2 regions of the Bacillus infantis NRRL B-14911 genome follow, and region 2 is predicted to be linked to the other one. Evidence: riboswitches for the same ligand, from Rfam matches in the RefSeq annotation. Region 2 holds a riboswitch; the other holds the start of a gene.
The links. A riboswitch is a leader RNA that binds a small molecule or an ion and turns the genes downstream of it on or off. The one in region 2 is predicted to bind FMN.

Region 1: linked by a shared signal. The riboswitch ahead of N288_RS15985 (ECF transporter S component) and the one ahead of ribD (bifunctional diaminohydroxyphosphoribosylaminopyrimidine deaminase/5-amino-6-(5-phosphoribosylamino)uracil reductase RibD) in region 2 are both predicted to bind FMN.

What each region holds. Positions count from the first base shown of each region.
Region 1 is NC_022524.1:3,147,193-3,155,065, forward strand. It holds gene N288_RS15960 (LysM peptidoglycan-binding domain-containing protein) at 681-1,403, opposite strand; gene N288_RS15965 (CPBP family intramembrane glutamic endopeptidase) at 1,381-2,007, opposite strand; gene N288_RS15970 (RecQ family ATP-dependent DNA helicase) at 2,017-3,516, opposite strand; gene N288_RS15975 (YpbB family protein) at 3,494-4,558, opposite strand; gene N288_RS15980 (ferredoxin) at 4,870-5,118, shown strand; gene N288_RS15985 (ECF transporter S component) at 5,358-5,942, opposite strand; FMN riboswitch at 6,112-6,249, opposite strand; gene N288_RS15990 (type 1 glutamine amidotransferase domain-containing protein) at 6,404-6,928, opposite strand; gene N288_RS15995 (MerR family transcriptional regulator) at 7,120-7,629, shown strand.
Region 2 is NC_022524.1:2,916,204-2,924,076, reverse strand. It holds gene N288_RS14800 (four-helix bundle copper-binding protein) at 81-407, shown strand; gene N288_RS14795 (TlpA disulfide reductase family protein) at 582-1,157, shown strand; gene N288_RS14790 (EcsC family protein) at 1,161-1,997, opposite strand; FMN riboswitch at 2,162-2,308, shown strand; gene ribD (bifunctional diaminohydroxyphosphoribosylaminopyrimidine deaminase/5-amino-6-(5-phosphoribosylamino)uracil reductase RibD) at 2,448-3,563, shown strand; gene ribE (riboflavin synthase) at 3,544-4,194, shown strand; gene N288_RS14775 (bifunctional 3,4-dihydroxy-2-butanone-4-phosphate synthase/GTP cyclohydrolase II) at 4,292-5,485, shown strand; gene ribH (6,7-dimethyl-8-ribityllumazine synthase) at 5,500-5,970, shown strand; gene N288_RS14765 (NCS2 family permease) at 6,085-7,380, shown strand.

The sequences.
Region 1 (7,873 bases), 230 kb from region 2:
ATCCCCCTCCCCTGCCATTATATGAGTTTGTCCGGGGGGATATTCTATCGAAAGGCGGATGGCGCTTGGTCAGCCCCGGCAAGCATAAGACGCATTGTAAATAACTGAGGGTGCCAGTCTCCTTCACTAAGACCCTCTGTTCCCCTTTTTCCCGCATAGAGGGTGCTAGTCCGCTTCACTAAGACCTTCTGGTTCCCTTTTTTCTGCATAGAGGGTGTCAGTCCGCTTCACTAAGACCCTCTGTTTCTCTTTTTCACGCATAGAGGGTGCTAGTCCGCTTCACTAAGACCTTCTGTTTCCCTTTTTTCCACATAGAGGGTGCTAGTCCGCTTCACTAAGACCCTCTGTTTCTCTTTTTTCCGCACAGAAGGTACTAGTCCGCTTCACTAAGACCCTCTGTTTCCCTTTTTCCCGCATAGAGGGTACTAGTCCGCTTCACTAAGACCTTCTATTTCCCGTTTTTCCGCACAGAGGGTACTAGTCCGCTTCACTAAGACCCCCTGTTTCCCTTTTTACCGCACAGAGGGTACTAGTCCCTTTCACTAAGACCCTCTGTTTCTCTTTTTCCCGCACAGAGGGTGTTAGTCCGCTTCACTAAAACCCTCTGACTCCTTTTATCCGCACAGAAGGTTCCAATTCGCTGCAAACAACAAAAAAACCGGTCCTTCAAGGTACCGGCATTACTGGTTTTGCGGTATTTTCAATACTTGTCCCACGTGGATTTCATTGCCGGACAGACCGTTTGCCTGCCTGATGATTTCTATCCCGTCCTGTGACTTGAAGTATTTCATTGAAATTCTGAACATCGTTTCGCCCGGCTGTACTGTGTGTGTAACGAACTCTCCAGAGGTTTCCTTCTGTTCAGGTGCGGGCTTGGCCTGGACCTCACCGGCAGCTTTTTCTTTATCTGCTGTATTTTCCGGTTCTTTCGCACCAGTTTCAACAGCCGCTGCATCAGATGATTTCTCCAGCTCTGAAGTGCTTGAATCCTGTTTTTCTTCTTGGGCGGTATCTTTATTTAAATCTTTTGCCTGCTCTTCGCCAGCTGCAGCTTGTTTCTCCTCTTCCGCCGTTTGCTCCCCTGCTGCCGCCGGCTCATCGGCTGTCTCACCAAAGTCCACCGTCTCGTAGCTCGTCTTGCTTGCTTCTGCAGCCTCTCCGCCAGGCTCATTGTCCATGGAGGTATATATGCTGAATATTGCAATGGGCAGCAGAATAAAGAAGATGGCCAGCAGGCTCATGACCGGATATTTCAGCTTCCATTTAGTCTTTTTCTTCTTTTGATGGTGAAGGCTGCTCCTCGGGGGGAGCGCTTCTTTCTTTCTGTCCTTTTGTTCTGTACCGCCGTCTATTTTCTTTCGCAGGCGTTCGGCCTGGTCTCTATAAGGATCCTCTCTGTTCATCCAAATCCCTTCCTGTTTCCTCTATATTGTCCTGCTTCCGATATCTGATGGAGATGCCCAGTAAAAAATCAATCAGAAAATGCATTACGATCGTGACAGCTAGATTACCTGTCTTTAAATAAATGATCCCGATTAAAAAGCTCAATACGATAATATTGACAAACAGGAACCAATTAAATAAATAGCGATAATGGACAGCTGCAAAGATAATGCTTGAAACCAGCAGCCCGAAGTGAGTCTGAATGACCCCCCTGAACAGCAGCTCTTCACAAAAAGCGACAATAGCTGCAATGACAGCAATATGCAAAGGGTTCCGGTTCCGGAATATCCGTTCATTGAGGCCGCCATCATCATAGTATGAAGCAGGAACGATTTTCATCAACAGCAGGTCTGCCAGAACAACCGCAATTCCGGCACCTGCCCCTATATATAAAATATTTAAATCTTCCCAAAAAAACAAGTCGAAAAAGGAAGAAAAATCATTAAATAATATAAAGCCAAGAATCGCGGATATCGCAAGAAGCAGCAGCTGTGTTGCATACAAGTGGAACAAGAGGTCTTTATCGGATAATTCCTTGATTATTTCCATATGCTTTTTTTTCATTATGATCGCTCACTTATTGATTAGCATTCCGGCAAGGAGTTCTTTCCAGCCAGCCCTGGCCAGTCCGGAAGATTCCTCTGCCTGTCCAAAATATTTTCCCAGATCCAGACCGCAAATATCGCAGCAGGAAAGATTTTCAGGCTTTTTGCCTTCCTGAAAATATTCTGCGATTTTTTCCCTCCGGCATGATTTCGAATGGATCCAGCGGCCCACTTCCGCAATTTGCCCGTTTTTTATAAGGACCCTTCTGCGGAGAAACTCATTGATCCTGCCAGGAAGATTGTCCGCTCCCTCATCACGCAGCCTGTCAGAAAGCTCGGTCAGCACCCGCCACTGAATGTCGGTCAGCCCTGCAGGCAGGCGGATTTCTTTTTCATTCTCTGACAGCTCTGAAGCGCCAAGCCCCTGCGTTTTAAGCAAGGAGAAAACGTAATCAACCTGGTGTTCAGAAGGAAGCTCAGCTTCAGCAAGCTGCAGGGGCAGCTGCTCATCACCCGGCGCCCAAAGAAGGACGGCTGCGCTTGCTTTGCCATCCCTTCCGGCCCGCCCGATCTCCTGCAGGTAGGACTCCAGCTGGAGAGGCATATGGAAGTGGACAACAAAACGGATATCGCTTTTGTTGATCCCCATGCCGAAAGCACTTGTGGCACAAACAATGTCAATCTGGCCGTTTACAAATTGCTGCTGGATCAGGATACGGCTTTCCTGATCCATCCCGCCATGGTAGGCCATCACCTTTTTTGAGCATTTCTCTTTTAGAGACAGAGCTGCCTGTTCGGCCATTTTCTTGCTGGAAAAATATATAATCCCCGGTCCGCTGAACAGCTGAACAAGTTCCTGCAGCCTTGATGCCTTTGCCTGGTAGCCGCTGTGCTTCTCGACAGTCAGGCTGATATTGGGCCTGTCCACAGAAGAAATGACCTGCTCACAGCTTTCCACCTCAAGCCTTGAAATGATATCATTTACTGTCTCGGGTGTCGCGGTAGCTGTCAGTGCCAGTGTCAGCGGACTGCCAAGCTGTTTTCTAGTTTCGCCAAGGCGAAGATAATCCGGCCTGAAATCATAGCCCCACTGTGAAATGCAATGGGCTTCATCTACTACAAATAATGCAATCCTCAGCTTCTTGATCATATTGAGCACAGAAGCTGTATTAAGCATTTCAGGAGAAATAAAGATGAATTTAAAGCTCTGAAGGCTGTCAAAAGCCCAGCGCTTTTCCTCAAAGCTTAAAAATGAATTGAGTGCAACGACCCTTTTTTCACCGTTCATCTTCATCTGTTCTACCTGGTCCTGCATCAAGGAAAGGAGCGGCGAAACGATGAGAACAGTGCCCTCAAGCAAGTAGCCCGGCAGCTGGTAGCAGATGGATTTCCCTGTGCCGGTCGGAAGCATTGCCAGTGTATGCCGTCCATCCAGGATGGAGGAAATGGCCTCCCTTTGCCCTTTTCTAAAAGATGAGAAGCCGAAATATCTATGGAGCTCTTTTTCAAGCATCATTTCCGTCGCCATATTTGGCCATCACCAGCCTTATTTCAAAATACTCCGCACCGCCTGCCAGCCGCCTGATATGCTTAAGCTGCCGTGACTCGGCATTCATGGCTGCACTCCTGATAAGTTCCTGCTTTTCGGCCTGTACATAGGGATCGATGCTGAACCCCTCTACATTCAGAGCCAGCTCTACAATATGGTCTTCTATTGTGCTTCTTTTAAGTCCCCTTGCCTGAATGATCTTGTCCAGGCAAACACCCTGCTTCAGCATCATATACGTCTTCTGCGCGGACTGTGTCAGCGGAATGGATGACTCTTCGCCGGTAAATAATAACCGGAGGACAGGAAAGCTGCTGCGGTCTTCCATGATGCGAACAATCAGATAGTGCAGGATGGACAGAAAGCAGAACCGGTAATAATCGCTGTCAAAATTCATAGCCTCAGCTGCCTGTTCAGATGTCAGGCCAATATGGCCGGCACCAGTAAGCCTTAGGACAATGATAGAAGGATCGGTCTCTCTGTATGATTCCAGCAAAGCCTCCAGCTCACCATAAAGTCCGGCAGCGAGGGCCTTTTTATCCATCTTCGCTTCGCGCAGGGCTTTTTTCAGCCAAATATGGGCGGCCCTTCTTCTTTGGATCGGAATATAATGTGAATTATTATGGCTAAGCTGGGAAACCACCTGAACGAGCAGCGACAGCCTCTCCCAAAAAAGGGCAGACTTGTCATGAAGCTTCCACCCATTCAATGATGATGGAATTGGCGTTTTCTGCAGCTGGGCAGCAAGGGCTGAAGCTCCCTCGTCTGTGACCATGTAATGAAGCTCTTCCTTCTCTTGGATCAAGCCTTGTTTTTCCAGATGCTTTATCTTCTCATCAAGATCAGCCCTCTCCAGTGAAGGGCAAGTCTGGAATAAAGCGCCAAGCTGGAATAGATGGGCATCCTGAATTGTCTGCGATGACTTTTTTCCATTCAGCAGATGATAGATCGAATAGATGGTCCTCTCGCCGTTCAGCTTGTCCAGACAGTATAAAATAATCATTTGCAGATAGTTAATAGGCATAAAATTCACCTTGCTTGTATATTTTTAGCCTTTTTGCTAATATAACACTTTAAAGCGGCAATATATATTACATTTTTAAGCAGCCTGTTCCTTTTTATTATTTTAACATGTTTAGAAATAACCAGGCTGTTTTAAAACATGCACACAGGGTATTAAATGTTGCAAACCCTGATGTGATAAGCATTCTCAATACATTTTCTATTGAAAAGTAAAGAAAGCACACTTACAATAGGTGTATGAGGAAAGAGTTTCCGTACGGCAGAAAGCGGAAACGGCGACTATTTCGGTTAATTGATTGGGAGGTTTTTTACATGGCAAAGTATACAATTGTTGACAAAGAAACATGTATTGCATGCGGCGCATGCGGAGCTGCTGCTCCAGATATTTATGATTATGATGATGAAGGCATTGCATTTGTTACACTTGATGAAAATGAAGGCATCGTTGAAATTCCTGATGTATTAATAGACGATATGATGGATGCATTTGAAGGCTGCCCGACTGATTCCATCAAAGTTGCGGATGAGCCGTTTGAGGGCGATGCCCTTAAATTTGAATAGCAGACACTGAAAAACAGCCTCCTTTTTGAGGCTGTTTTTTTATGTTTTGTCTCTCGGCAAGTTCCCTCTCCCGCCGGACACTAGGCATTCTTTAGGGAATCGGTCTTGCAATAGCTGCCGCAGGACAAGGTGTTCACTGTCTGCATCCTAAGGATTCAGGCTCTTTTCGCTCTTTCTCTTGCCTGACTTTAATTTGCACATAAAAAAAACTGCAGTGCAGGCTGCAGTTTTTCCTTTATTTATGCAGCACTGCGGTATGCAGACTGCTTATTGATCCATGGGTTCATTTTGGCAAACAGAAGCATGAAGATCCCGGTGATGATCAGGCCTTTTACGATGTTGAACGGCAGGATGGCTGTTACAACCATTGTGCGCGTTTCAGGCGCTGACATGGCAGGCATGTTCAGGAACAGCGTATAGGCAGGCAAAATGATGAAATAATTCAGGATGCTCATCAGCACTGCCATGATGAAGGTTGAAATGACCAGGGCAGCTGTCATGCCTTTATTCGTCCTCAGTTTATTGTAGATATAATAGGTTGGAAGCACGAAAAGGATTCCGGCAGCAAAGTTTGCCAAATGTCCTACCGGTACACCGGTGGCGCTTCCTGTCATAAAATAATCCAGTACATTTTTAAATAATTCCACAAGTATCCCTGCAGCCGGACCAAAGATCAACGCAGCAATCAATGCAGGTATGTCGCTGAAGTCAATCATTAAGAATTTCGGAAACGGCGGTATTGGGAAATTCAGCAGCATCAGTACGTATGATATGCTGCTCAGCATTGCAATTGAAACCAAAGCTTTAATAGAAAATTTCTTCATGTTGTTCCTCTCTCCTTTTTAGGATCCATCTCACCTAAAGAAGAAAGGTTCGGCAAAAAAGCCAGTGCCATTGAAATAGAAATCCCCCAAGCAAACTGCTTGAGGGAGAATTTACAAAGGCAAGCTTAATAAACGTTCAATTCCTGCATCTTTTGAACGTTTGCAGAACCTCCATCTTCTCCCATCCAGACTGTACTGTCGGCTTTGGAATCTCACCAAATCCTGCCCAATAAAACAGGCTCGCGGGCTTAGAGCAACTTGCCTCATCACCGCCGGTCGGGAATTTCACCCTGCCCCGAAGATAGACCATATTAAATTATATTTGAACCCCTAATTGGAATTCTGAATTTATTATACTGAAAAAAAACCCTCTTGTGAAGAAAATTGCTCTAACTTTTTGCCGGATCCCCTATTCCCCACTCAGATCGTCACTATGGACCTTGATGCCCGCTTTGCACTAACTACTTCTTCTCAAGCGCCCGGATAAATTCCCGCATATAATCCGGAAGATCAGGCGGCCTCCTGCTTGATACAATATGGCCGTCCGTTACAGCAGGCTCATCAACCCAGATTGCTCCTGCATTCTCCATATCATCCTTGATTCCCGGGGTACTCGTGACTGTGCGGCCTTCAAGGATCTTTGCAGATATAAGCACCCATCCTGCATGGCATATCTGTCCGATCGGTTTCTTCGCTTCATCCATTTCCCTGATGAGTGAAATAACTTCCGGGAACCTCCTGATTTTATCAGGCGCCCATCCGCCCGGCACCAGGATGGCGTCATAATCATCAGCGGAGATCTCTGAATAGGCATAATCGGACTTCGCCTGGACCCCGTACTTCCCCAGATATGTTTCATTCGCTGTTTCACCTGCCAGCTCTACAATGGCCCCTTCTTCCCGAAGCCGCAGAATGGGATACCAAAGCTCCAGGTCTTCAAACTCGTGATGTACCAGGCTGATAATTTTTTTGCCTTCCAGTCTCATAAATAAGCACTCCTTTTTTCATGGTTACAGTTATTCTACCCCTAATCTGCCTGCATGTCTCCCCTCCGGCCCTGGCCCCCCGGCAGATTTAGGCTTTTCCTGGCTTTTTTTGCCGAATCCCAACTTGTTTTGTCATGAGGGAAGGAATGTCTTCCTGTTTGCAGTATTTGTAAGATAAAGGAGTGATGAAAATGAATACAAATAAAGCTGCCAGCTCTTTGGGAGTATCGCCGAGCACAATCCAGCGCTGGGTTAAACAGTTCGGTCTTGAAGTCGGAAGGAATGAACTTGGCCACTACCATTTTGAGGAAGATCAATTAGAAATCCTGAAAGATATACAATCCCAGATCCAGAACGGTGCCCTTGTCCATGAAGTAAAGCTCTCGGTCCAAAAAACACCGGAAGTGAAGCAGCAGAATGAGGATCACTCTGTTCAAATAAAGGAATTGGCAGATAAGGTCACCCAGCTGGATTCCCGGCTTGATTCCAAGGCTGATGACGTCGTTTCCTACCAGCTGCTGCAGCACCGCCGTGAAATTGAAGATCTGAAGACCCAGCTGCTGCAGATGGCTGAAAAGGTAGCTCAGCTCGAAGCTTCATCACAAATTGCTGCTTCTGATCAGCTCCCCGTTTTTGATCATCCTTCGATCAAAAGAAGCTGGAAGAAAAAGAATATTATCAGCATGCTTTTCGGTTTTTGAGCACGCCAGGGGCGGTGCTTTTTTTTTTCAAAGCGGCAGACTTCGCACGTCAGGCTGACGCTGCTGAAGCCTTTAGAATAAAAGCCTGCAGTCCAGGAACCGGGTCTGGCTGGAATGTATTGCCAGGGTCAAAGGCTCTTCTTTTTTGTGCTTGAAGTAAGGAATCAGGTACTCTGCCGGATCTATGGGTGCTTGACTCTCCAGCAAAATGACAGTCATGTACTCATTCAGGCTCCTGGGATAC
Region 2 (7,873 bases):
AAGCAGTCAGGTTTTGAAGTGCTTATATATGGGAATCTATCACTAAGATCGTATACTGCAAAAGAGCGGAGGATAAAGTGATGGATAACAGCTATGAAAATTGCATCAAAGCGTGTCTGGATTGCCTGGAAGCATGCGAGGTTTCCTTTAAGAAAACCCTGGAAGAAGCAGATGCCGGGAAAAAGTCTGAGGCAATCAGGCTGTACAGAGACAGTGCCGATATTTGCGCGCTGACAATCAAGGCGCTTGAGTCAGATAGCGATTTTATAAAAAAATATACTCTGCTCTGTTCAAGGATAGTTGATCAATGTGCAGAACAATGCAAGCAGTTTGAACAAGCTCATTGCATGAACTCTGCAGAAAAATGCTATATTTGTGCAGAAGAATGCAGAAAGCTTGCTGCTTGAAGGGACACGAAATAGACAAACACAATCCGGCCGGCGTGCCGGTTTTTTTATTGCCGCCTGTTTACTTAGATCACATAGCATATTAAAATGGTGTTCTAGCACGAATATTCAAGCCTATGCAGCTTAGGCCTGCTAAGGACATATAAGAATGCTAATAATAGCCCGAGGTGTAGAATGAAAAAGTTTCTTCTTGTTGCAGGGATCATTTTGCTGGCTTTATTCGTTATTGATAAGACGTTCTTAAAGGATAAAGGGGTCGTAAACAAGGTGCTGCCGGCTGAAAAATATGAAAGGCTGGAGAATCCGGAGGAAATAGCGGTGGGGATTGAACCGGGCAATAAAGCACCGGACTTTACTCTGACTGATTTAGAGGGAAAAACAGTGAGCCTCAGTGATTATAAAGGCAAGAGGGTTTTTCTTAATTTTTGGGCAAGCTGGTGCCCGCCCTGTAAGGCCGAAATGCCTGATATGCAGGAGCTTTACGAAGAAAAAGCAATCGGGGATTTTGAAATCTTGGCTGTCAACATGACATTTATTGAAAAGAACAAAGGCGATGAAATGGACTTTGTAAAGGACCACGGTCTTACCTTTCCCATTCCGCTTGATGTGAAGGGACAGGTCATGGGGGAGTATGAGATTATGGCTTATCCGACCAGCTTTTTTATAGATTCTGACGGAATTATCAGAAGCAGGGTTATGGGCGCTGTGGATAAGGATTTTATAGAGAAAGAAAGCAAAAGGCTTCCATGATGTTCATGGAAGCCTTTCTTCTGTATCTGTCGGCAAAATATCAGATGATGCTGCCTGCAGGCGTTCCTTGATCTTCCTCTTTCTGTAAAGCATCATGCCCGCTTCCCCGATATCCCCGACTGCTGAGCGGTTGATGAATGCACCGAAGACAAGCCCTGCAATCGGCACCATCTGAAAAAGCTTCTTCCAGCCAAACTGATCACGATAAGCAAAGACAACTTCACGCCATCCCTGGATCTCAGATGCGATTTCCCGCTGTACATCCTCTTCCGGCGAATCGATGTCGGAAAGCTGCCTGAGAATAGCCTGCTTGCCAACGATGTCAGCAGATACAAATTGCAGCGCCTTGACGATGAACAGTCGTTCTTTCTTGCTTTTCGGATCATAGCCATAGCAGATGGCAATATCCTGAAGGGTCTTCAGCTGCATCCCGAGAAGAACTGGAATATCAAGGCTTAAAGTAAACAATCCTCCAAACCCTGTCCCTGCCCCCTGAATGGCTGCAAGCTTCTTCCTGGAGCCTGTCAGCTTTTCTGCTGCTCCGTCCATCTCCTTGATTGAAAGTACAGCAGTATCTTCAAGAGTATTTACATTCCGCCCCGGATAATAAGATTTAATGGAATTAGAGGTGCTTAAATAGCTGCCGCCCGTCTGTATATAGCTGCCGAGCTCATCAAGCATAACACCCATCTTTTTTTGAATGATGGCCGGGGTCAGCTTGTCCAGCACCTTAAATGGGAGCCTGCCGATTTTTTCCCAAAACCATAGGCCGCTTTGATCAGCTTCCCATTCCTGGCATTTCTGCAGCTCAGACTGCAGCTCTTGTTTGGTCTCCTGCATTGTTGTAATATTCCTTTCTGATTGTAATAGTCATAATACGTTTGTCCCCATCCAAAGGTTTCAGGTGCAAAAGCACTATTTTAATTAATTTTAGCGGCTCATAAGTTCTCTGAATTGTCGTAAGAGATAATTCATGATAAGATGCCTTTAATATTATAAATATAATATTCCTTCGGGGTCGGGTGAAAGTCCCAACCGGCGGTGATGAGGCATGCCTCTTAGTCCGTGACCCGGCTTTACGCTTAGTGAAGACGGTGGATTTGGTGAAATTCCAAAGCCGACAGTTATAGTCTGGATGGGAGAAGGAATGGATGTATGAACCGCGTTTTTAACATTGTGTTTTGAACGCTTATTTCGTCATGTCTAATTTGGCCCCGTACTAATTCTGTACGGGGCCTGCTGTTTTTTCTGGAGAGAAAAAATTGAACGATAGGAAAAGAGGGTGTACATATGACAGATGAAGATTATATGGATCTGGCCCTGTCCCTGGCCAGGAAAACAATCGGGCAGACCAGTCCCAATCCATGTGTCGGCGCCGTTGTGGTAAAAGATGGGCAGATTGCAGGGATGGGGGCTCATTTAAAGGCTGGCACCCAGCATGCTGAAGTCCATGCCATCCGGATGGCGGATGGACTTGCCAGGGGAGCAGAGATCTACGTAACACTCGAACCATGCAGCCATCATGGAAAGACTCCTCCCTGTGCAGACCTGATCATCGAATCGGGGATCAAGAGGGTGGTCATTGCCTCAATAGATCCCAACCCGATTGTCGCCGGCCGCGGGATTGCCAAGCTTGAAGCAGCAGGGATAGAAGTGGAAGTTGGAATCAGGCGGGAAGAAGCGGAAGAAATAAATAGCGCATTCTTTCATTTCATGAGGACCAGCAGGCCATATGTAACGATAAAGGCCGCCGCATCATTCGACGGCAAAACAGCAGCGAACACTGGTGACAGCCAATGGATTACCTCTCCAGAATCCAGGGAAGATGTACACCGGTTAAGACATGAACATGACGCAATATTGACGGGCGTAAACACAGTCATCCATGACAACCCCCAGCTTACCGCCAGACTGCCCCGAGGCGGAAAAAACCCTATTAGAGTAATACTGGATTCCACATTAAGGATCCCCGGTGATGCAGCTATCCTGCATGATCAAAAAGCGCCGGTCATCATTTTTACCGGCAGCAATTATGACAACAGCAAGGCGGAGCAAATCAAAGCTCTGGGCACGGAGCTTGTACATTTTCCTGAGGAAGAGGTGCCAGCAGGCAAGGTGCTTGAGGAATTAGGAACAAGGCAGATTCTTTCTGTCTTTGTTGAAGGCGGTTCTGAAATCCATGCTTCTTTCATTAAGGAAGGGCTATTTCAGCAGATCATTCTGTATGCAGCCCCCAAAATCATAGGGGGAAGAAAAGCTGTCCCATTCATCGGGGGAGAAGGGATCTCTTCAATGGATCAATCCACTCCTTTGGCATTTAAATCGGCCGAACGCATCGGTCCGGACCTGAAAATTATTGCGGTGCCGCAGCCGGAGGAGGGCCATCATGTTCACAGGATTAATTGAGGAAGTCGGCAGGGTTGAACAGATTGTCCACCAGGGTAAAACTTTAAAGCTCAGCATATCCGCCGGCAGGATACTTGAAGATGCGGGGATTGGCGACAGCATTGCCGTAAATGGCGTTTGCCTGACAATCACTGATTTTACCGAGAGAAAATTCAGCGCTGATGTTATGCCTGAAACATACCATTCTACCAGCCTTGCCGAATTGAAGCGCAATAGCCCTGTAAATCTTGAAAGAGCCATGAAAGCTGGCGGCCGATTTGGGGGGCATTTGGTATCAGGGCATATAGATGCCAGAGGCAGGATCATTAGAAAAAGGCATGAAGAAAATGCCATCTATTATGAAATCGAAGTGCCGGAGGAATGGTCCCATTTGCCAGTGGACAAAGGTTCCATAGCTGTAGATGGTGTTTCGCTGACCATTTTTGAAGCGGGAGCTTCTTCCCTGACAGTCTCGCTTATTCCCCATACCGCAGGTCATACGATCCTGGGAGGGAAGGAAGCAGGGGAAACTGTGAATCTTGAGTTTGATATGCTTGGGAAATATATTTACAGCTTTATGAATAAGGCTGCCGCCAAGCCGGAAAAGAAAACTGTTTCAGAGGCGCTTCTGAGGGAAAACGGCTTTTTGTGACAGCGTGATAACTAGCTTAAGCAATAAAAGAAGGCATGTCTTTCACCCAGGAATGAATGGGGAAAAATCTGACCTTAACCAAAGGAGAGCTGTAACCATGTTCAATACAATCGAAGACGCTATTGCAGAACTAAAGAAAGGCCGGCCTGTGATTGTAAGTGATGATGAAGACCGGGAAAACGAAGGCGATCTGGTTGCTCTTGCTGAGTTTGCCGGGCCGGAAACCATTAACTTCATGGCAAAGGAGGGGAGGGGTCTGATTTGCATGCCAGTAACAGAGGAGCTTGCAGTCAGGCTCGGCCTCCATCCCATGGTTGATGTTAATACAGACAGCCATGGTACAGCTTTCACAGTCAGTGTTGATTATAAGGAGACGAAGACAGGCATCAGCGCATTTGAAAGGGCACAGACCATCGAAAAACTTCTCGATGAAAGCTCGGTTCCTGAAGATTTTGCCCGTCCTGGACATGTATTTCCTTTGATTTCCAAAGAAGGCGGTGTCCTAAGGAGGGCAGGCCATACAGAGGCGGCAGTTGACCTGGCTCGTCTGGCCGGGGCAAAGCCAGCAGGAGTCATCTGTGAAATCATGAAGGACGATGGCTCCATGGCATTAGTGGATGACCTGAAAGAAATGGCCGAGAAATTCAATCTAAAGATGATTACTATCAAAGACCTGATAGAGTACCGTCTTGAACATGATTCTCTCGTTAAAAGAGAGGCGGAGATATCGCTTCCTACTGAGTATGGACAATTCAAAGCGGTTGGCTATACAAATAAACTGGATGGCAAAGAGCATATTGCCCTTGTAAAGGGAGAAATTTCAGAAGAGGAGCCTGTGCTTCTGAGGGTGCATTCAGAATGCCTGACCGGAGATGTGTTTGGTTCGAACCGCTGTGACTGCGGCCCTCAGCTTGAAGCAGCCCTCAAGCAAATAGAAGAAGCCGGGTCAGGTATTCTCCTGTATATGCGCCAGGAGGGAAGGGGCATTGGCCTTATCAATAAAATGAAGGCTTACAAGCTGCAGGAGGAAGGCTATGACACAGTGGAGGCCAACCACATGCTCGGATTCAAGGATGATCTCCGTGATTACGGGATAGGTGCACAGATACTCCGGGACCTGGGCGTAAGGAAGATGCGCCTCCTGACGAATAACCCCAGAAAAATCGCCGGCCTTGAAGGGTATGGGCTGGAAGTATCAGAAAGGGTACAGCTTCAGCTTCCGTCTAAAAAAGATAATGAAAACTATATGAAAACCAAAAAAACAAAATTAGGTCATATGCTGACTTTTTAATGGAGGAAAATACGATGAAAAAAGTGATTGAAGGAAATCTGGTAGGTACTGGGCTTAAAATAGCTATTGTTGTTTCAAGGTTCAATGAATTTATAACCGGGAAGCTTCTGTCTGGAGCAGAGGATAGCTTGAAAAGGCACGGTGTTGCAGAGGAAGATGTAACGGTCGTGTGGGTGCCGGGAGCCTTTGAAATCCCTCTTGCGGCTAAGAAAATGGCCGATTCCGGAAAGTATGACAGCGTCATAACGCTAGGGACTGTCATCAGGGGAGCTACACCGCATTTCGACTATGTAAGCAGCGAAGTATCAAAAGGAGTGGCTTCAATCAGCATGTCAAGCGGAATCCCTGTCATCTTCGGTGTCCTGACTGTCGATACGATTGAACAGGCGATTGAACGTGCCGGAACGAAAGCTGGAAACAAAGGCTGGGAGGCTGCCGCAGGAGCGATAGAAATGGGGAATCTCTACAGGGAAATGGCCAATTAAGGAGTCTCCTATTGGCAGAGAACTCAATGTCTGCTAAAATATATCCTTGTGGCTCACCTGTTTATCAGGGAGAGCGGGTAGGGAGAGGGCTATACAACAGAATAGGTAATACTAATGAAAATGCTAAATCAATTATTCCAGCTTGATGCCAATGAAACAAGCTTCAAGAAGGAAGTGATGGCGGGTGCTATCGGCTTTTTTACCATTGTGTATATCATAGCCGTCAATTCGCTCATCCTTTCGGAAGCCGGAATACCTTTGGAAGCTGCCATCATGGCAACCATCATCACGTCAGTTGTCGGCTGCTTCCTGATGGGATTCTGGGCGAATGTACCGATCCTTCTTGTGCCTGGAATGGGAATCAATGCCCTGTTTTCTTACACACTCGTGCAGTCTATGGGGCTTTCATGGCAGGAAGCGCTGGCGGTTGTATTTGTTTCCGGAATGGTATTTGCATTCGTTGCTTTTTCGCGTTTTGCAGGAAGCCTGAGTGCAGCCATTCCGCAGTCGCTTAAGGAAGCTATCACTGTAGGCCTTGGGTTATTCCTGATGCTGATTGGGCTTGAAAAGGGCGGCATTGTGGAAAAAGGCACCAACTCGCTCATTGCTTTAGGCAATCTGGGAGATCCGCAGGTGCTGGCGACGATCATTACATTCCTGCTGGCAATAGTTCTGTTTATGCGGAATGTCCCGGGAAATTTTCTGATCACTGTTGCTGCGGGGACGCTCATTGCCTTGCTGTTCGGAAATATTGATGTATCGCAGGCAAAAGAATCTTCTTTTTCTTTTGGCGATTATCTGGATGTTTTCGGGGCAATGTCCTTTGAAAGCTTCTTTTCCATAACGTTCTGGGTGGCAGTATTCTCGCTGACCATGGTCCTGGTGTTTGAAAATATCGGCCTGGTTCACGGCCATGTTTCGTTCATCGGCAAGCCGGAACGTTTCAAGCGGGCTTTTCAGGCAAATTCCGTATCTGCACTGCTTTCCGGCCTTTTCGGAACAAGTCCGACGGTTTCGACCGTCGAAAGTGCAGCCAGCATGGCTGCAGGAGGCAGGACTGGGCTTACGACAGTGGCTACAGGGCTTCTGTTCATGCTTTCAGCTTTCTTCATTCCGGTAATCAAGCTGATTCCTAACAGTGCGATTGCCCCTATCCTCATCATCATCGGCGGATTGATGCTCCAAAATATCCGCAATCTTGATATGAAGGATATGAGTGAAAGCTTTCCTGCGTTCTTCATCATAGCGATGATTCCTTTTACCTACAGCATCGCAGACGGAATAGCCGTCGGGTTCATCCTGTATCCGATCCTCAAGATCGCGATCGGAAGGGCGAAGGAAGTCTCCGTCGCACTGTATGTAATCGCAGGACTATTCCTGGCAAACTTCGTTTTTCATGTCATCAGCTGATTTCTAAAAAAAGCGCCATTATCATTGGCGTTCACTATGTAAAAAAAAGGGTACGGAATTAACACATTCCGTACCCTTTTTTTGCCTATATTGAGATATTTAGAGTAAGAATGACAATCTGGCAATTTAAAAGAAGATCATAATCTCACTGCTTAAAGATTTTTGTTTTGCCTGCCATCTTGTTACAGGTATAAATAAAACTTTGAAAACCCTGTTGTTTGCAGTGGAAGGCACGTAGACTCCTGCGGGATTTTAGCGGCAGAGCTGAGACCCCGCTGCGCGAAGCGTGAGGAGGCTCAGCGCCGCCCCGCGGAAAGCGAAGTGCCTGGAACGGAAAACAACAGCCCGATTAAAAGGTAAAACATTTTCTAGTTTTAATATTTGGCATCTAATAGGGTGTCTTTTTTAACGAATAAATATACCATTCTACAAACTTCGACAGACATACTGGCAAAAATTGTTTTAAAATAAAGACAACCTAACATTTGGAATA